2 regions of the Ketobacter sp. GenoA1 genome follow, and region 2 is predicted to be linked to the other one. Evidence: predicted binding sites of a transcription regulator. Region 2 holds the regulator's gene; the other holds the start of a gene.
The links. Region 2 encodes FliA, which starts transcription of late flagellar genes. Its sites were predicted from a motif close to CTAAAGTTTNNNNNNNNNNNGCCGNTAA; they were not measured.
Positions count from the first base shown of each region.

Region 1: the regulator FliA is predicted to act here: its motif matches at 1,942-1,969, upstream of D9N13_RS09900 (Maf family protein).

Region 1 covers NZ_RCHM01000023.1:299,148-309,573, forward strand. Annotated here, with positions in the region: gene D9N13_RS09890 (S49 family peptidase) at 1-509, shown strand, start outside; gene D9N13_RS09895 (TetR/AcrR family transcriptional regulator) at 576-1,214, opposite strand; gene D9N13_RS09900 (Maf family protein) at 1,328-1,906, opposite strand; gene D9N13_RS09905 (YceD family protein) at 2,102-2,632, shown strand; gene rpmF (50S ribosomal protein L32) at 2,661-2,843, shown strand; gene plsX (phosphate acyltransferase PlsX) at 2,862-3,851, shown strand; gene fabD (ACP S-malonyltransferase) at 3,999-4,940, shown strand; gene fabG (3-oxoacyl-ACP reductase FabG) at 4,972-5,712, shown strand; gene acpP (acyl carrier protein) at 5,850-6,086, shown strand; gene fabF (beta-ketoacyl-ACP synthase II) at 6,307-7,545, shown strand; gene pabC (aminodeoxychorismate lyase) at 7,538-8,374, shown strand; gene mltG (endolytic transglycosylase MltG) at 8,362-9,399, shown strand; gene tmk (dTMP kinase) at 9,417-10,052, shown strand; gene D9N13_RS09955 (DNA polymerase III subunit delta') at 10,049-10,426, shown strand, end outside.
Region 2 covers NZ_RCHM01000023.1:9,973-20,398, reverse strand. Annotated here, with positions in the region: gene D9N13_RS08625 (chemotaxis response regulator protein-glutamate methylesterase) at 1-616, opposite strand, end outside; gene D9N13_RS08620 (chemotaxis protein CheA) at 648-2,906, opposite strand; gene D9N13_RS08615 (protein phosphatase CheZ) at 2,919-3,689, opposite strand; gene cheY (chemotaxis response regulator CheY) at 3,724-4,110, opposite strand; gene D9N13_RS08605 (RNA polymerase sigma factor FliA) at 4,274-4,984, opposite strand; gene D9N13_RS08600 (MinD/ParA family protein) at 5,025-5,846, opposite strand; gene flhF (flagellar biosynthesis protein FlhF) at 5,880-7,316, opposite strand; gene flhA (flagellar biosynthesis protein FlhA) at 7,356-9,476, opposite strand; gene flhB (flagellar biosynthesis protein FlhB) at 9,579-10,426, opposite strand, start outside.

The sequences.
Region 1 (10,426 bases), 290 kb from region 2:
ACTACATCTCAGCCTCAGCCGATGAGATCTACGCCGACCCCGCCAGCCTGGTGGGCTCCATTGGCGTCGTCAGTGACGGTTTTGGTTTTGTCGGTGTAATGGAGAAGCTGGGTGTTGAGCGCCGGGTATATACCTCCGGCACCAATAAAGCCATGCTGGATCCGTTCCAGCCGGAGGACCCCAAGCAGAAGGAATTTTTCTCCAGCATTCTGTCTGATGTGCATCAGCAGTTCATTGATGCGGTGAAAGAAGGTCGTGGTGATCGGATCAAGGATGATGATATTGTGTTTTCCGGATTGTTCTGGTCCGGGCGCCAGGCATTGGAGTTGGGGCTGGTGGATGGCCTTGCCAGTCCGGGCCAGGTGGCACGGGAAATTATCGGGCAGGAAGAAATCGTCGATTATACCCCCCGTGTCAGCCCGTTGCAGGCGTTTACCAGCCGCCTGGGCGTATCGATGGCGGACCGGTTAATGGCCACTCTGGGCATCGGTACCATCTCGTTGAAATAACCCGCCAGCAAAAGGGCGCCCTGTCGGCGCCCTTTGCTTGCTCATGATTGTTGGTTGCAATAAATCTCAGCTCACGTTCAGCAACCGATTGATTATGGTATCCACCGTGCTTTGCATGGTGTGGTATTCCACAAACACAACGCCGTTTTCATCGTTGCGCGTTGGCAGCCAACTTAATCGCATCAACATGAAGCCGTGTACGCAGGCAATAAAATCTGCAGCGCTGAGCTTGTTGCCTTCTCCGCAATGGCGGTCGATCAGGTTCTGCACCCGGGTGTGCATATCGTTGATTTCTGAAGGCAGTCCGAAGTTCTGATTGACTGCGGCGCGATGATTCAGCGGGTCATAACCCAGCGGTACCGATTGATCGCGAAGAATCAGGCGAAAGTAAGCAGGGTGGTCACCAAGAAATGCCAACATGTCCTGGGCGCCTTTCTTCAGTGTTTCAATGGGAGATTCACCTGGTTTGGCAACATAAAGCAAAGTCATGCCTTTGCTGATGCGGCTGCCCATTGCCGCCAGTATGTCTTCTCGCCCGCTGAAGTGTGCGTACACAGAAGGCAGTTTGATACCGATTTTGTCGGCAACATCCTGCAGCTTCAAATGTTCGATACCATGTAACGCAGCCAACGCTTCTGCTTCGTCGATAATCTTTTCTTTCGTGTTTCTGCGTCTTGGTTTGTTGATCTGAATATCATCGGCCATCAGTTTTTCGCCTCTATCACAGGGTGCGCGACATACAGCTCGCACACGCCGTAGCACCTAACAATATAAGTGTAGACGCCCGCTGAAATTTGTTCAGAAATTGGCAAAAAAAATTACGGAATTTGTATACCCTGATTTCTAAGCAAATCAGCTAATTTTATTAGGGGTAAGCCAATCAATGCGTTAGGATCATCTCCTTCCAGTTTGCGGAATAAGCTAATTCCCAGACCTTCTGATTTAAAGCTACCAGCGCAGTTAAATGGCGCCTCTTTGTCCAGATAGCGGTTAATTTCATCGTCCTTCAGATGGCGGAAGTGAACATGAAAGGGCTCAACCACTAATTCACTTCGGTGAGTACTGGCATCATAGAGGCAGAGGCTGGTAAAAAACGTGACCGTGTTTCCACTGCTGGCCTTCAGTTGCAGAAAGGCCTGTTGTTGATTACCGGGTTTGCCGTTGATCTTGTCATTCAGCACTGATACCTGATCGCTGGCAATGATCAGCGCACTGGGAAAATGCGCTGCAACCGCTTTTGCCTTGGCAATGGCCAGGCGGCCGACCAGGTCTTTGGGTGTTTCTCCCGCATGGGGGGTTTCGTCAATATCGGGTGAGCAGGTCTCGAATTCCGGTATCAGTTTGCGCAATAATTCTTTGCGAAAAGGGGAGCTGGAACCCAGCACGATCTGTTTCACTGTTTTCTCCGAAAAGCGGTCAGAAGATCAAATGGTTAGCGGCGGGCGCTCGGTTAAGCTAAGAGACTTAGGCGGGCTTGCCTTGTGTGCCCGGGCGGCGGTCATGATCTCATAGCCAAAATGCCTGATCCAGTTGAAAAAAAGCCTGTTAAAGCCTTTGACAGAGTACGGCCTTGACCCTAGAATTGCGCGCTTATGTTTGAGCACCCACTGCCATTAACGATTAAACCGGTCAAACTTGCCCGCCAGGAAGGCAAGCTCAGCGGGTTTATGCCGTTGCAGCAGCTGACCACTCTGGCAGCCGATTGTGTTTCAGAAGAAGGGCGGGTCGAAGCCGATCTGCAACTCAGAATGGAGCAGTCCCGGCCGGAAATACACGGTACGGCCAATGCAGAAGTGAAGTTGGTGTGCCAGCGTTGCCTGGAACCGGTGGCAGTGAAAGTGGATGTGAGTATTGCTCTTGGTTTTGTCCAGGACGAAGCCCAGATCGCCCAACTGCCGGAAAGCCTTGAGCCGTTCATGCTCGAGGAAGAGGAAGTTCCTCTGGCGGAGCTGCTCGAGCAGGAACTGATTTTGGCGCTGCCCATCGTTGCTTACCATGATACCTGTGAACCGTATCCGTACGCAGGCAAGGAAGAAGCCGAGGCTGCGGTGGCAGATGAAAAGCCCAACCCTTTTGCTGTGCTGGAACAGCTAAAGGACAGTTTGAAAAAATCCGATAAGTAATAGTTGTAACGTTAGTCAGGAGCATACAATGGCAGTTCAACAGAACCGTAAAACCCGATCCAAGCGTGGCATGCGCCGTTCTCATGACAGCCTGCCCGGCCAAACTCTGTCTGAAGACGTAACCACCGGTGAAACTCACCGTCGTCACCACGTAACACCAGACGGTTTTTATCGTGGTCGTCAGGTTATCGCCAGTAAAGACGACGAGTAAGTAAGCCAAGCCGTCTGCATGGTTACCCTTGCGGTTGACGCAATGGGCGGGGACTTCGGTCCCGATGTGACAGTACCCGCAGTTCTGCGTGCTCTTTCTGAGCAGCAGGATTTGCGGGTTTTGTTGTTTGGCAATAAAAATACGATTCAATCCCTGTTGGGGCCTCGCAATGTCGATCGTTTGGTGGTACGCCACACGGAGCAGGATATCGGCATGTCAGAATCCCCTGCCATCGCCTTGCGCACCAAAAAACAATCCTCCATGGCGCTCATGTTGCAAGCTGTCCGTGATGGTGATGCCGACGGTTGTGTCAGTGCCGGCAATACCGGAGCACTGATGGTGTTAAGCCGCCATATTCTGAAAACCACCGAATCCATTGATCGGCCCGCCATTATTTCCGCATTGCCGCGGGAAGACGGTAAGCACACCTTTGTGTTGGACCTGGGCGCCAATGTGGGGTGTGATTCGGAGCAGTTGTATCAGTTCGCGGTGATGGGACAGGCCGTTGCTCAGGTGCTTGACGACACCCGGCAGCCATCCGTTGCCTTGCTCAATATCGGCAGCGAAGAGATAAAAGGCAATGATCAGGTGAGGGCAGCCAACGATCTGCTGCGGGAGGACACCGGGTTGAATTATATCGGCTACGTGGAAGGATCGGATTTGTTCCGGGCCAAAGCCGATGTGGTGGTCTGCGACGGTTTCGTTGGAAATGTGGCGTTGAAAACCATTGAGGGACTGGCACGGTATGTGATGTCGGAAGTGCGCAGGGAATTCAGGCAAAACTGGTGGAGCCGGTTGCTTGGGCTGTTGGTGTTACCGTTGTGGAAAAAAGTGGAAGAGCGCATCAATCCCAGTGGTTATAATGGCGCAGCGTTTGTGGGGTTAAGGGGCGTAGTGGTAAAAAGCCACGGCAATGCGGACGCCTATGAATTCAATCAGGCCATTCTGTCAGCCAGGCAGTATGTGGATAAAAATCTACCGCAGAAAATAGAGAATCTGTTGAGCTGACGTTGCTAAATTTTGTTACTTTTCCGGCAAGCAGCCTTTGCTTATGCCGGGTATGATTGGGAAAATCTGCCAGTACAGGGATCGCCAAACTGCACTTCGCCGCTGGCAGTTAAACTGGCAGTTAAAGTAAGGTACACAAGGTATTTCATGAATAAAGAACTCGCATTTGTCTTCCCCGGACAAGGATCTCAATCCGTTGGTATGATGGCGGATCTCAACCAAGCCCACCCAGAGGTTAAGCAGACGTTTGACGAGGCCTCCGAAACCTTTGGCCAGGACATGTGGTCACTGGCGCAAAATGGTCCGGAGCAGCACCTGGCCCAGACCGAAATCACCCAGCCCATTATGTTTGTTGCCGGCGTTGCCGCCTGGCGGGCCTGGTCGGCGACTACCGATATCCAGCCTGCGTTGATGGCGGGACACAGTCTGGGGGAATACAGTGCCTATGTTTCAGCGGGTGCCATCAGCCTTGAAGAGGGTGTCAGGCTGGTCAAGCGTCGCGGTGAACTGATGCGCGATGCCTGTCCGGGTGGGCAGGGAAAAATGGCAGCCATCCTGGGCCTGGATGACGATAAGGCCATTTCTGTGTGCGCGGATGCCGAACAGGGCCAAGTGGTTCAGGCAGTAAACTTTAATTCCCCCGGGCAGGTGGTGATTGCAGGTCATGCGGAGGCGGTGGATCGGGCCATTGCTCTGGCAAAAGAGGCGGGCGCCAAAAAAGCCATGCCCCTGGCGGTGAGTGTGCCGTGTCATTCGGATCTGATGAGGCCGGCGGCTGAATCGCTGGCCGAGCAATTGCGGGCCACCAACATCCAAGCACCGTCCATTCCGGTGGTGAACAATATTGATGCAGAGATTGAGCTGGACCCTGCCAAGATCCGTGACAAGTTGATCGCCCAGCTGTACAGTCCGGTGCTTTGGGTTGCATCGGTCAACACCATGGCTGCAGCCGGGATTACCTCCCTGGTGGAATGCGGCCCGGGTAAGGTTTTGTGTGGTATGAGTAAGCGTATCGTGCGTGGTATGAACGTATCCACATTACAGGATCAAGCCGGCTTTGACGCCACTTTGGCGGCACTGACGGAATAAAAAACGACAACAATGAGAAAAGGAGCGCGAAATGTCCCTAGAAGGTAAAGTGGCCCTGGTTACAGGCGCCAGCCGTGGTATAGGCAGGGCTATCGCCGAAGCGTTGATCAAACAGGGTGCAGTGGTATTGGGTACCGCCACCACTGAATCCGGTGCCGAGCACATTTCTGAATACATTAACGCCGCCGGTGGTAACGGGCGGGGTTTTTGCCTCAATGTGACGGATCCCGCCAGCATCGATGTGGTCATGAATCAAATTCAGAAAGAGTTCGGTGCGCCGCAGATACTGGTTAACAATGCCGGTATAACCCGGGACAACCTGATGTTGCGCATGAAGGAAGAAGAATGGGATCAGGTTATCGATACGAATCTTACTTCCGTGTTCAGAATGAGTAAGGCTTGCCTGCGGGGTATGACCAAGGCCCGCTGGGGCCGTATTGTGAACATCAGTTCCGTGGTGGGTTTGATGGGGAACATGGGGCAGGCGAACTACAGCGCTGCCAAATCCGGCCTTGAGGGCTTTACCCGTTCCCTGGCGCGGGAGATCGGTTCCCGTGGTATTACGGTCAATGCGGTGGCGCCCGGATTCATCGATACTGATATGACCAAAGAGCTGCCGGAAGCGAATAAAGAGGCGATGCTGAGCCAGATTCCTGCTGGCCGACTGGGGCAGCCCGAAGAGATCGCCGCAGTGGTTTCTTTCCTTGCCAGTGAAGAATCTAGTTACATTACAGGGGCAACAATTCCTGTTAATGGCGGTATGTATATGTGATATAGTTGCCGCACTGGTTTGATGGTGTCTGCCTGGGCTCTGACCGAAGTGGGGGAGGGTTCTACAGGCACAATGATTATATATAAACGATAAAACCCTAATTTCTGTAGGGATCATTCACAGGAGATAAGAGTCAAATGAGTAGCAATATCGAAGAGCGCGTCAAGAAAATCGTGGCCGAACAGCTTGGCGTTAAACTGGAAGAGGTCACTAATGACGCTTCTTTCGTCGAAGATCTGGGGGCTGACTCTCTTGACACCGTCGAGTTGGTAATGGCTCTGGAAGAAGAATTTGAAACTGAAATTCCTGACGAAGAAGCAGAAAAAATCACCAAAGTTCAGGAAGCGATTGATTACGTGCAGGCAAACCTGTAAGCACGCCGTCAGAGCAGTAAAGCCGCTGATTTTTCAGCGGCTTTTTTTTGTGTGGGGTGTGGGAGTTGCGGCACTGCTGAGTGTTTTTTGAACTAAACTTTTTACGTCTGGTTACGAAATCTTTTGAAAGACATTTCAGGTATATAACAATAATGTAACAGGGGTAAACTAGCGTCCCCGGTAGAAATACTTAGAACTGAGAATAGTATTTGGAGGAAATATTGTGAGCCGCAGAGTGGTGATCACTGGAATGGGGGCTGTTACCCCCCTGGGTAACAGCGTAGAAGACACATGGAAAGGTCTGCTGGAAGGAAAGAGCGGAATTGCCCCCATCGAGAACTACGATGTCTCCAGCTATTCAACCCGGTTTGCCGGCCAGATCCGCAATCTGGACGTGACCGAGTACCTGTCGTCAAAAGAAGCCCGCAAGATTGACCCTTTTATTCAGTACGGACTGGTTGCCAGTATACAGGCGATACGGGATTCCGGACTGGAAGTGACGGATGCCAACCGTAAGCGAATCGGTGTCGCTGTGGGGTCGGGAATCGGTGGTATCGGCACCATCGAGCGCAACAAGGAGTTACTGGATAAGGGCGGTATTCGCAAAGTCAGCCCGTTTTTGGTGCCCGGTTCCATCATCAATATGATATCCGGAAATTTGTCCATTATGTTTGGCCTGCAAGGGCCGAATTGGGCCATTACCACTGCCTGCACCACGGCCACTCACTGTATTGGTTACGCCTCACGCATGATCAAGTACGGTGATGTGGATGTGATGATTGCCGGTGGCGGTGAGTGCGGTTCGTCTCCGCTGGGTATGGCGGGCTTTGTCGCAGCAAGAGCCCTTTCCACTCGTAACGATAACCCACAGGGTGCGAGCCGCCCCTGGGATCGTGATCGTGATGGCTTTGTGTTGTCCGATGGTGCCGGCGTATTGGTACTGGAAGAATATGAGCACGCCAAAAAGCGGGGTGCAAAGATCCATGGCGAGCTGATCGGTTTTGGTGCCAGCAGCGATGCTCATCACATCACGGCGCCGCCGGAGAATGGCCGCGGCGCAGCGGATGCCATGTTGAATGCACTGGAAGATGCAGCCATCGCCAGAGATTCTGTGGGTTATATCAATGCCCACGGTACCTCCACCCAAGCGGGTGATATTGCGGAAACCAATGCCATCAAGACAATTTTTGGTGCTCATGCCCACAAGCTTTCGGTCAGTTCCACCAAGTCCATGGTGGGGCACTTGCTGGGGGCAGCCGGTGGTGTGGAGGCGGTGTTTACATTACTTGCATTGCAGAATCAGGTAGCGCCACCCACCATCAATCTGGATAACCCGGATGAGGGCTGTGATCTGGATTACGTGCCGCACACCGCCAAGCAGCGCGAAATCAACGTGGCGTTATCCAATTCCTTCGGCTTTGGCGGCACCAACGGCACCCTGATCTTCAAGCGTGCCTGACAACGGCGTTGATGTTTCAACCTGGTTCAACGGACAGCCTGGCGACCGGCTGTCCGTTTTCGATCGTGGCCTGGCCTATGGCGACGGTGTCTTCGAAACCATTCGTATAACACCACAGGGCCCGGTGTTGCTTGATTTTCACCTGCAACGAATGCGCAAAGGTTTGGATCGGCTTGGAATCGATTGTCACTGGGACAGCCTGGAAGCAGAAATCCGGGCTTATCCCGGACTGCGGCAGCCCGCCGTGGTCAAAGTGGTGTGCACCCGTGGCGTGGGCGGCAGAGGCTATGCAACCAGCCAGGTACAGGGCCCCACCCGCGTTATCTCCACCCACCCGTTACCGCAGTATCCGCAGCATTATGCGGCCCGGGGAGTCAGTATTTTTTCCTGTCGTCAACGTCTGTCCATTAACCCGGCCCTGGCCGGGATCAAGCATCTCAATCGTCTGGAGCAGGTTCTGGCCAGGAAGGAATGGGACAGTGACGATTACCAGGAAGGGTTGATGTTGGATAGCCTGGGCAGAGTAGTGGAAGGGGTATTCAGTAACCTGTTTCTGGTGCTGGGTGGCCGTGTTATTACACCCAATCTGGAGCAGGCCGGAGTAGAGGGTGTGATGCGACGTTGGTTGTTGGATCAGTTTGCCAGCCAAGGGGTTTCCACTCATGTCGGTCAGATCACGTTGCAGGATATCCAACTTGCCGATGAGTGGTTTTTTTGCAACAGTGTTTATGGTGTATGGCCGGTGCGCCAATGGGAAAATCGAACCTGGGCAGTGGGTGATATGGCTGGCCGGGCTCAGCAGTGGGTAATGGATCATTGGCAATTCTGAAAAAACGCGTGTTGTTGTTGCTGGTGCTGGGTGCTGTTTTTGCAGGCGTCGCGTTGTTTGCTGTTTCCTGGCTGAATCATTGGGCGCAATCACCTCTGCTGCTGCAGCAGGACAGGGTGCTCAATGTTCCCCAGGGGTCATCGCTTTACAAGCTTTCCATCGAGCTGGAGCAGTCGGGCCTGATTGAGCACGGACGTTACCTGCGTTGGTATATCAAGCTCAATGATCTGGGCCATCTGATTCAGGCGGGCGAATACCATGTGCCGCTGGGCACGACACCGGCACAGTTGATCGAAAAGATCCAGAATGGTGCCGTCATCAAGTATTCGGTCACCTTAATTAACGGCCATACTTTTCAGCAATTTCTGCAGGCTCTTGCGGCCGATCCGGTGCTGGTGCAGCGCTTGCCAGGAATGAGTACCGAGCAGATACTGCAGGCATTGGGGGAGGAGCATAAACACCCGGAAGGCCTGTTTTATCCGGACACCTATCATTTTCAACGGGGTGATTCCGATCTGCAGGTGCTGCAACGAGCCCACCAGCGGATGCAGAAGCTGCTGCAGCAGGCCTGGGCGCAGCGAGAAGAAGGCCTGCCCTATGGGAATGCCTATGAGGCCCTGATCATGGCCTCCATCGTGGAGAAGGAAACAGCCGTGGGTGAGGAGCGGTCTTTGATCGCCGGGGTGTTCGTGAATCGCCTCAACAAGCGGATGCGCCTGCAGACCGATCCCACGGTCATTTATGGCTTGGGGGATCAGTACCAGGGCAATATTACCCGGGCCCATCTTAAGGCCTACACACCGTATAATACCTATCGCATAAACGGCCTGCCGCCGACCCCCATTGCCAATCCGGCTTTACCCGCCATCGAAGCTGCGTTGCACCCGGCAGCGACAAAAGCGTTATACTTCGTGGCCAAAGGTGATGGCAGCCATCATTTTTCGGAAACTTTGCAGGAGCACCAGCGTGCCGTCCGCCAGTATCAGTGGAAACGACGCTCCGACTATCGTTCCAGCCCCAAGTAGACAGCGAACCCGATTTCATGACTCAACGTGGCAAATTCATAACGGTTGAGGGTACCGAGGGCGTGGGTAAGACCACCAATCTCGAGTATATCCGCAACTGGCTTCAACATAACAAGATCGAATTCCTCAGTACCCGGGAACCCGGTGGTACGCCGCTGGCAGAGCAGTTGCGGGGGTTGTTACTGCAGCCGCGCGACGAACCGGTGGACCAGACCGCAGAATTGTTGATGGTGTTTGCGGCCCGTGCCCAGCATCTGAATCAGGTCATCCTGCCGGCGCTGGAGCAGGGAATATGGGTGCTCTGTGATCGCTTCACCGATGCCACTTATGCCTATCAGGGCGGGGGCAGGCAAATGGATAGCGGTATAATCGCGCGCCTGGAGACGCTGGTTCAGGGTGACCTGCGACCAGACGCGGTCATACTGTTGGATGTTCCCGTTGCAGTGGGGTTGGCCCGTGCCAAAGGCAGGGGCGTACTGGATCGCTTTGAGCAGGAGGATATTGCCTTCTTCGAGCGGGTGCGCGGTACCTATCGTGAGCGTGCCCAAGGTAATCCAGCTTACCATCTGGTGGATGCCGGACAGGCTCTGCCGCAGGTGCAGGCGGAACTGGATAAGGTGCTTGTTCAGCTGAAAGGGCGGTGGCTGCCATGAGCCAGTTGGAAACGGATCACGTGCAGGCAGCGCTGCCCTGGCAGCATGAACAGTGGGATGGATTAATGGCCCGCTTGCAGGAACAGCGCCTGCCCCATGCGTTGATGCTGCGGGGGGAGCCCGGTACCGGCAAGAACCGCTTTGCGGTGGCCCTGGCGCAGTATCTGCTGTGCCATAAGCCCTCCGCCAATACTGCCTGTGGTCAGTGCAAGGGGTGCCTGCTGAATCTGGCCGGCTCGCATCCGGACATTGCGTTGCTGGAACCGGAAGACACCGGTAAAGCCATCAAGGTGGATCAGGTGCGTGGGGTGGTGGATTTTGTCGGTAAGAAAGCCCAGCTGGATGGCTTTCGGGTGGTGATCATCAGTCCCGCA
Region 2 (10,426 bases):
CCCCAATCAATACAATGCGCGGCCGATCCCCCTGCAGCGTATCCAACGGCGATTTATGGCTACGGGAGGCCCGGGCTTTGGGCTGTACTGGGCGTTGTTCTCCACGTTGCGTACTGGGTGCCGGCGCTCCTCGGGTGGGTGTCGTCTTAGGGGATGCTTTGGGCGTTGCAATCGGTTCCCTGGCCACAGTGGCAGCCGAAGAGCGTCGTACAAATGCCCCACGCCGGGATAGGGCAATGACTCGATCCTGCAACAGCTTGGCGCTGTCACCGGGATCGCCGGACATGGATTCAAAACTCTTGGGCAGATAATCCAGTGCGCCGGCTTCCAGTGCGTCCAAAGTAACGCGCGCACCTTCGTAACTGAGTGAAGAAAACATCAAAATGGGCGTGGGTTGTTCCGCCATAATCATACGCACGGCAGAAATACCATCAAGTAACGGCATTTCATAATCCATGGTAATGACATCAGGCTTGAGCTCTTTTGCTTTTTCAACAGCCACCTTGCCGTTGTCCGCAAACCCAATCACTTTCAGATCAGGATTTTTTTCCAGAATATCTTTTATTCTTCTGCGGAAAAATGCGGAGTCGTCTACGACAAGCACGTTGGTTGGCATTCAACATCTCCGAAACGGCAACGCCGTGCAATCAACTGCGTTGCGCGTAAGCTTTTAGCATGCTGGGAATATCCAGAATAAGGGCGATTCGCCCATCGCCGGTAATGGTTGCCCCGGCCATACCGGGTGTACCGTGCAGCATTTTTCCAAGAGGCTTAATAACCACTTCCTCCTGGCCAATCAGCTGATCCACCACAAAACCCACCTTTTGGGTACCAACGCTGACAATAACAACGTGGGCCTCCTTATCCTTATTCTCTGCACCCCGAATCAACCAGCGCTTCAGGTGAAACAGAGGCAACGCTTTCTCCCGTACCACCACCACTTCCTGCCCATCCACCACGTTGGTGCGCGACAGATCCAAGTGAAAAATTTCATTCACGTTCACCAGAGGTAAAGCAAAAGCCTGTTTGCCCAGCATCACCATCAGGGTTGGCATAATCGCCAGTGTCAGGGGTACTTTTATGGCAATGCGGGTACCAACGTTCTTCTCCGAATGGACTTCAATAGTACCGTTCAGTTGGGTGATCTTGGTTTTCACCACATCCATGCCCACACCACGACCAGACACATCTGAAATCTGCTCTTTGGTGGAAAAACCGGGATGAAATATCAGATTGAAGGCTTCCGTATCACTGAGGCGATCGGCGGCTTCGGTATCCATCAGGCCTTTTTCAACCGCTTTACGCCGCAACATAGCCGGATCCATGCCGCCACCGTCGTCAGTAATGGAGAGAACAATATGGTCGCCTTCCTGCTCTGCGGCCAGGTACACCTTACCCATGCGCGGCTTACCGATTTTCTCGCGCTCATCCGGTGCTTCTATGCCATGATCCACGCTGTTGCGCACCAAATGCACCAGCGGATCCGCCAGGGCTTCCACCAGATTCTTATCCAGATCCGTCTCTTCACCCTCCAGTTCCAGGGTGATTTCCTTTTTCAGGTTTCGAGCCAGATCCCGCACCACACGCGGGAAGCGACCAAAGACTTTCTTGATGGGCTGCATACGGGTTTTCATAACCGCCGTTTGCAAATCACCGGTGACCACATCCAGATTGGCAACCGCCTTGGCCAGATCCTCGTCTGCAGTGCGCAAACCAAGTCGCACCAACCGGTTACGCACCAGTACCAGTTCGCCCACCATATTCATGATCTCATCCAGGCGTTTGGTATCAACTCGAACGGTATTTTCCGCCGCGGCAGGTGCCTCTTTGCCGGCGGCAGGCTTCGTTGGTGCAGCGGCTTTGGCTGCCGGTGCCTCAGCTTTCTTGGGTTCTTCGGCAACAGCTTTGGCCGCGGGCCGGGACACAGCAGCTGGTTTATTCACAGCTGCAGCCCCAGAGCTCACTGGGGGCTCAGCCTGATTCTTGGTAGGGCCTTTACCCTTACCGTGCAGATCATCCAGTAGCGATTCAAATTCGTCATCGGTAATCAAGTCATCGGAGGAAGCACCCGATGTTGATTGGCCACCACCAGTATCCGCTTTTGGCGTGCCACCGTGTTTGCCCTTGCCGTGCAATTCATCCAGCAGCGACTCAAATTCATCATCGGTGATCTCTTCCGAACCCTTACCCGCGTCAGATGCTGCGGGTGCCACATCCGCAGGTGCTCCGCCAAATTTACCTTTGCCATGCAACTGATCCAGCAACGCCTCAAACTCGTCCTCGGTAATTTCATCAGCTGAGCCGGTTGTGGTTGCTGGTTCATCTTCGCCAAACAGGTCTACGCCATCTGACTGCTTGGGCGCCGGCTCCGCAGCCGCGGCTTGCCCGGGCTTATTGTCGTCCAATGCATCAAGGAACTGCTCAAACTCCTCATCGGTGATGTCGCCCCTCTCAGGTTCACCCTGCGCTTCCACCGCTGCAGGTTCCGCATCAGTTTTGGCAGCTGCACTTGGCGAGTCACCCTGTAGAATAGCGTGCAATGCACTCATCAGGGCAGGATCGGCCGGTTCAGGATATTGACGGCCATTGACCTGCTCAAACATGGAATTCACCGCATCCAAGGCTTGTAACACCACATCCATCAGATCTGAATTAACGGTTAGTTTTCCATTGCGCAGCAGGTCAAATATATTCTCAGCGGCATGGCATAACTCTACCAACGTATCCAGTTGTAAAAACCCGGCCCCGCCTTTGACAGTGTGGAAACCGCGAAAGATGGCATTCAATAAGTCAGCATCGTCAGGACGGTTTTCCAGATCCACAAGCTGTTCAGACAGCACTTCCAGAATCTCACCTGCTTCAACCAGAAAATCCTGCAGTATTTCTTCGTCGCCGTCGAAGCTCATCCCCTGACTCCTTTAAAAACCAAGACTGGAAAGTAAAGCATCAACATCATCCTGGTTGGATACAACATCTTCCCTTGCTTCAGGGTTAATAATGGGGCCTTCCGGACCGATGGGATCTTCTTCACTTTTATTTTGTGTTTGAGAAATATCGTGTTTAAGGCCGGTAATCTGATCGATGGTGCTGGCCATTGTCACCAGGTTAACCAGATTATCTTCCACTTCCTTCACCAACTGAATCACCCGTTTGATGACCTGCCCGGTGAGATCCTGATAATCCTGCGCCAACATGATGTTTGAGAGATTGGAATCTATACGAGTCGATTCATCCACTGCGGTACACAGGAAACCATCGATCTTTTTGGTGAGCTGGCGAAACTCATCGGCAGTCATTTCACGGCGCATCAACCGATCCCATTCGGATTTCAGATTGCTGGCTGTTTCGCGCAAATGGGCCGACACAGGCATGGTGTTTTCAACCATGTCCATGGTCTTGTTGGCAGCAGTTTCTGTCTTTTCAATAACGTAACTCAAGCGATCGGAGGCATCCTGCATGCGGGACATTTCTTCCCGCATCTCGCTGTTGCTGGTATCGATGGCAAAATTTTTGATCGATTCATGCAGACTGCGTGTTAACTTGCCCACTTCCTGGAACAACACTTGATCACGCTGATTATGCAGGGACGAAATTGTCCGCATCGCTTCCTTGGCATCCCCACTTTCCAATTGTTCAACCAGGGTTTTGGCATACTCAACCAAGTTATCCTGATGGGCTTGCTCCGTCATGCTTGTCTCACATCTGCGTTAACGGTGAATGTTGCTATGCATCGACGCGCTCAAAGATCTTCTCAATCTTTTCTTTCAGCGCCTGCGCAGTGAAGGGTTTCACAACATAGCCGTTTACGCCTGCTTGGGCGGCTTCAATGATTTGCTCACGCTTGGCTTCTGCAGTCACCATCAATACCGGCAGACTTTGCAGCTTATCGTCAGCACGCACCGCCTTCAGCAGATCAATGCCCGTCATACCCGGCATATTCCAATCCGTAATAAGAAAATCAAAATCGGAGGATTTCAGTAATGGCAGAGCTGAGCTTCCATCATCGGCTTCTTGGGTGTTGGTAAAGCCCAGATCCCGCAGCAGGTTCTTGATAATGCGTCTCATCGTGGAAAAGTCATCAACAATGAGGATTTTCATGTTCTTGTCCAAGGTTGCCTCCAATGAACCCAGTTCACTACGTTTGTGCAAACTACTGAGATTTCTGGCTATTGAACGACCTGTTAACAGAAAGAATGCGGCATTGGGGCGTTCAACAGTCCCTTTCTGTTAATTCTAGTAGGTGTTTTGGTCTGATCCAGTTTTTGGAGAAGAATCAAAGCCACTCTTGCAGCCTGGATCGCAGGCGCTGGGCTGCCTGACTGTGAATCTGACTGACCCTGGACTCACTCACCCCCAGCACCTGCCCGATTTCCTTGAGGTTCAGCTCTTCATCATAGTAAAGGGACAGGACTAATTGCTCTCGTTCGGGAAGTTGCTCAATGGCCCGGGCCAGGTGGGTACGGAAAACGCCGTTCTGCAGATCATCCAGGGGGTTTTCCGCCTGCTCCTGCTGTAATCCGGTGGTGATGTGGTCTTCGGCACCTTCCAATTCGTTCAGGCTGAACAGACGGGTGGCGGTGCTGTCCTGCAGCATGAGGTGATATTCTTCCATCGATACACCCAGCCGCCCGGCAATATCGCGATCCCGTGCATCGGCACCGGTCTCACTCTCGATTTCATGGATAACCTGTTGAATTCGCCGGGCATTACGATGCACTGAACGGGGTGCCCATTCGCCTTTGCGTAACTCATCCACCATAGCGCCGCGAATGCGAATACCGGCATAGGTTTCAAAGCTCGCTCCCTTACTGCTGTCGAAACGCTTAAGCGCATCCAACAAGCCAAGCATACCTGCCTGATAGAGATCCTCGACGGAAACCCCGGCCGGCATCCTGACCATCAGATGATGGGCGATACGCTTTACCAGCGGAGTGTGTTGCTCCACCAGGGTATCCAGTTGCGGCGCCGTTTCATCGTTGTACATAGCCTTTCGCTTCATGCCCAGCATTGGAAACTCGGTTGTCCTATCGGGCAACGGCTCCCTGCACCAGCCGATCCACAAAGAACTCCAGGTGCCCCCTGGGAGTTGTCGGCAACGGCCAGCTATCCACTTTATTGGCCAGGGTTCGGAAAGCTAGCGCCGCTTTACTACGGGGATAGGCTTCCACCACCGGCTTCTGTCGCATGACCGCCTTTCTGAGGTAGTCATCAAATGGAATGCAGCCGGAAAATTGCAGGGCCACATCCAAAAATCGGTCGGTAACTTTGGTCAACTTGTTGTATATCTCACGCCCTTCCTGCTGCGTGCGAACCATGTTGGCCACCACGTTAAAGCGGTATATCCCATGCTTTTGATTAAGAATTTTCATCATGGCGTAGGCATCCGTTATGGAGGTTGGCTCATTGGTGACGACAAACAGGCTCTCCTGCGCGGCCGTCACAAAGCTCATGACCATCTCTGAGATACCCGCTGCGGTATCAATGATCAGTACATCCACATCATCACTGAGTTCACTGAAAGCATGTATCAGACCAGCGTGTTCGCGAGGGCCCATGCTGACCAGCTCCTGGGTACCGGATGAGGCCGGCACAATCTTAATGCCGCCGGGCCCTTCCACCAGAATATCCCTGATATTGCACTCGCCCCTCAACACATGGGAGAGGTTTTCACGCGCGGAAATGCCCAACAGTATATCCAGGTTGGCCAAGCCAAGATCGGCGTCCAGCAACACGACTCTGCGCCCCATCTCCGCCAGACACACCCCCAGATTAATGGAGACATTACTTTTTCCAACTCCACCTTTGCCACCGGTGACGGCGATAACCTGCACGGGATGAATGCTCATAAACGTTTTTCTATACACCTTATGTTGTCTTCGTTAGCCGCAAGCCAGATCAGGTTCGTGCGCCGAAATAGCTTCGTTGTACCAGTCCGCCACCTGATCCTCATCCATGCGGTACTCTTTAGCGAGCGCAATAGCATGGTTGATCAGGCGACTGGCATGCGGGCGGGCAATATCGTCCGGAATGTTCTGACCGTCCGTGATATAGGCAATAGGCAACTGCGATTCTATCGCAACACTTAAAGCCTCGCCCAAACTGGCCGATTCGTCCAGTTTTGTCAGTATGCAGCCCTCAAGATTCAAATGCTTATATTCATTGATGGCTCGATCCAGAATCCGGCGCTGACTGGTGGATGACAGTACCAGCCAGCGCTGAATATTGGCGCCCATGCTCTCAAGCATAGTCATTTGTTCACGATGTACCTGATCCTTGTGACTTAACCCGGCGGTATCAATCAGTACCAGCTTCTTGCGGGACAGTGAACGCAGCAGCTGATCGAGGCTCTGCTGTTCCGTCACCACACGAACCGGCACCTTCAGTATACGGCCTAACGTGCTCAGCTGTTCGTGTCCGGCTATCCGATAACTGTCGGTGGTAATGAGCGCCAAATTCTCGGCGCCATGCTCCAGCACGAACCGGGTAGCGATTTTGGCAATGGTTGTGGTTTTACCCACCCCGGCCGGTCCCACGAATGCGAATATACCACCATGGGAAACAATGTCTTCCTGCATAAGAGGCAAATCATCGCTCAGCTCCAGCAACGCTTCACGCCAGGCGGCCTTGGCATCCGCATCCGGTTTCAGATTACGAACCAGCTTACGGCTCAGGGCCGGAGACAACCCCAAACGTGCCAATTTTTTGAATACTGTAGCTTCCAAGGGATGGCGATGGGAAAAATTACCCCAGGCCACATTGGCCATTTGCACATTCAGCATCTGACGTAACTGGCTCAGTTCACCCCGCATGGCCGCCAGCTCCGGGCTGGGTTGGGTAGAGACCGACGGCCGGGCCACCGGCTCAGCGTTGCGTTCCCGCGGTACGGCTTTGGCCTTGCCCTGTGCACTCAGCTGCACCTGAAGATCCGGATCGTTTGGCTCGTCACCCTCATTTAGGCGCTGCAGCCACATATCATTAAACTTCTTATTGGCCAGTTCACGACGCTGCAACGCTTCCATCAGCTCAGCCCTGTCTTCGGCACTGGTATTGAAAGCAGCACGCTCATTCAGCATCCGGGCAGGATCACCCTGAGCCGGAGCAGCAGACGAATCCGCCATAAAATCGGGAATGTGGTTCTGCTTGCGCTCGCGGGCTTTGTGCTGCTCAACAAACTCATCGTAATCAGCAGCGGCCACGATTTCGATACCGTTGGCAACCTTGCGATTGGAGAGAATCACAGCGTCTGCACCCAGTTCCTCACGAACCAATTTCAAAGCCTGACGCATGTCTGCTGCAATGAATTTTTTTGTGTTCATGATCGTCTATCCTCGCTGCTTCCGCGGCCGTTGATTCAATTACTGGCCCACTGAAGCGGTAATGGTAATCTGTTTGTTATCCGGTATCTCGTTATAAGAGAGTACATTCAAGCCCTGCACACTGAACCGAAGAAAGCGTGACAACATCGGTCTGATGCCCGCGGATACCAGCAATACAGGAGGGTTACCCGCCAGCTCCTGCTTCTGCACTGCATCGGAAACCGAACGTTGCAGTTTCTCCGCCAGCCCCGGCTCGATCACCGCGTCGCTTGCGGTACCGCCAGAATTTATGGCTTGCTGTACTGCCTGTAGCAACAACTGTTCCAATTCCGGTTGCAATGTAATGACGGGCAGCTCACGCCCCACGCCGTATATGGTCTGGACGATAAGGCGGGATAAAGACACGCGCGCGGCAGAGGTCAGTGCGTCAGTGTCTTGACTCTTCGGTGCCAGCTCCGCCAATGCTTCGGCGATGGTGCGAATATCCCGAATCGGCACCCCTTCCTGTAACAGGTTTTGCAATACCTTGTGTAACTTGCTCAGTGGCAGCGGGTTGGGAACCAGATTCTCCACCAGTTTCGGCGACGCTTTCTGCAGATTCTCCAGCAACTTCTGAACTTCCTCAAAGCCCAGCAGTTCATGGGAATGTCGCAACATCACCTGATTGATGTGCGTTGCCACCACGGTGCTGGCATCCACCACGGTATAGCCCATGGTTTGGGCCTGATCCCGTTGGCTGGGCTCGATCCACACCGCATCCAGGCCAAACGCCGGATCTTTGCATTCAATACCGTTGATGGAACCAAACACTTGACCTGGGTTGATGGCTAACTCCCGATCGGCATGAATTTCTGCTTCATCAATGGCCACCCCCATCAAAGTGATACGATAGGCATTGGGCAACAGGTCCAGGTTGTCACGGATATGTACCGACGGCACCAGAAAGCCCAGTTCCTGGGAGAGCTTTTTGCGTACCCCCTTGATCCGCCCCAGAAGCTGCCCGCCCTGGGATTTATCGACCAAAGGAATCAGGCGGTACCCTACTTCCAATCCAATTGCATCCACCGGCTGCACGTCATCCCAACCCAACTCCTTGAATTCATTCTCACGCTGAGCCGCCATCTCTTCCACTTTTCGGGCTTCTTTTTCTTCCTCCCGTACCTGACCACCTTCGGCCTGGCGTCGGTAGTAAATCCAGTAAGCCCCGGCGGCGCACAGGGTGCCCAAGCCCAGAAAGGCAAAATGCGGCATACCGGGGATCACTCCCATAATCACCAGGATCACTGCGGCAATGGCCAGTGCCTGGGGTGAGCCAAACATCTGCACCATGATCTGGTTCCCCATATCCTGGGAGCTGTTGACACGGGTAACAATGATGGCGGCGGCTGTCGACAGGAGCAGCGAGGGAATCTGTGCCACCAGGCCATCACCGATGGTGAGCAGCGCGTAAACCTTGAGAGCATCACTGAAGCCCAGATTGTACTGCGCCATACCAATGGCCAAGCCACCGATAATGTTGATCAACAAAATCAAGATACCGGCAATGGCATCACCGCGAACAAATTTACTGGCACCATCCATGGCACCATAGAAATCCGCTTCCTGGGACACTTCCGCGCGGCGTGTTTTCGCTTCTTCCTGGTCAATTACCCCGGCATTCAGGTCAGCATCAATGGACATCTGCTTGCCGGGCATGGCGTCCAGGGTAAATCGGGCGCTCACTTCCGATATACGGCCGGCACCTTTGGTGACCACCACAAAATTGATGATCACCAAAATCAGAAACACCACCAACCCCACGGCATAATTGCCGCCAATGACCACCTCACCAAAAGACTGGATCACTTTACCGGCCGCATCACCGCCTTCATGGCCACGCAATAACACCACCCGAGTTGACGCCACGTTCAGTGCCAACCGCAGCAAAGTGGCGATCAACAGTACCGTCGGAAAAATGGCAAACTCCAGCGGCCGCATGGTGTAAACAGACACCAACAACACCACCAGGGCCAATGCGATATTAAAAGTGAACAGCACATCCAGCAGAATGGACGGCATGGGCAAGGTCATCATTGCCATGATGATCAGCAGGAATATGGGGGCACCCCAATTGCCCTGCTTTAAAATATTTCCACCTCGAGTCGCAACACCTGCAGCCATAGCACCTTTGCCTTGCACCAACAAAAAATTGACACTTTAATCGTGCCTACACTCTACGGGGCAAGGATCGTGCCTGAATAAGCTATTCCCGAAAATAAATCGCTACTGGTCTTTGCGAAGGTCTTCCGGAACCGGGAAATCAGGTACCGAACCGGGGTTGGGGCCTTTACCCTGCTGAAATTGCTCCAGTTGATAGACATAGGCCAGCACCTGAGCCACCGCCAAAAACAAGCCCTGGGGGATTTCCCGTTCCAGTTCAGTGTGATAATAAATCGAGCGGGCCAAAGGCGGGGAATTCAGAATCATGACGTCGTTGGCTAAGGCTACTTTCTTGATTTGCATGGCAATATGATCGGCACCTTTGGCCACCAATATCGGAGCCAGCATTTTTTTTGGATCGTATTTCAACGCCACTGCGTAATGACTTGGGTTGGTGATTACCACATCGGCATCGGGTACTGCCGCCATCATCCGGCTCTGGGCGATTTCCCGCTGTTTGGCGCGCTGCTTTCCTTTAACCTCCGGCTTGCCTTCAGTGTCCTTGTATTCGTCTTTCACTTCCTGTTTGGTCATCTTTAACTGCTTGTTGTGCTGGTAGAGTTGAAACGGTACATCAATCGCCGCCACCAGCAGCAGCGTGCAAGACAGAATAAACAGCGCCCAGGCGACAATGGAAATACCTTCCGACATTGCTTCGTGGGGGGGCATAAATCCCAGTGCCATAAAGCGTGTTCGGTTACTCTCCAGAATTAAAATGGCCACGGTAGCTACCAATCCAAATTTGGAAACCGCCTTCAGAATTTCCATTAGAGACTGGGTAGAGAACATTCTCTTCAAGCCCTTCAATGGATTCATTTTACTGAACTTGGGCATCAATGCCTTGCTGGAAAAGTTCAGTCCACCCACCAGCGGCGGGATCATCAGTGCGGCAAGCAACAACGCCAGATAGA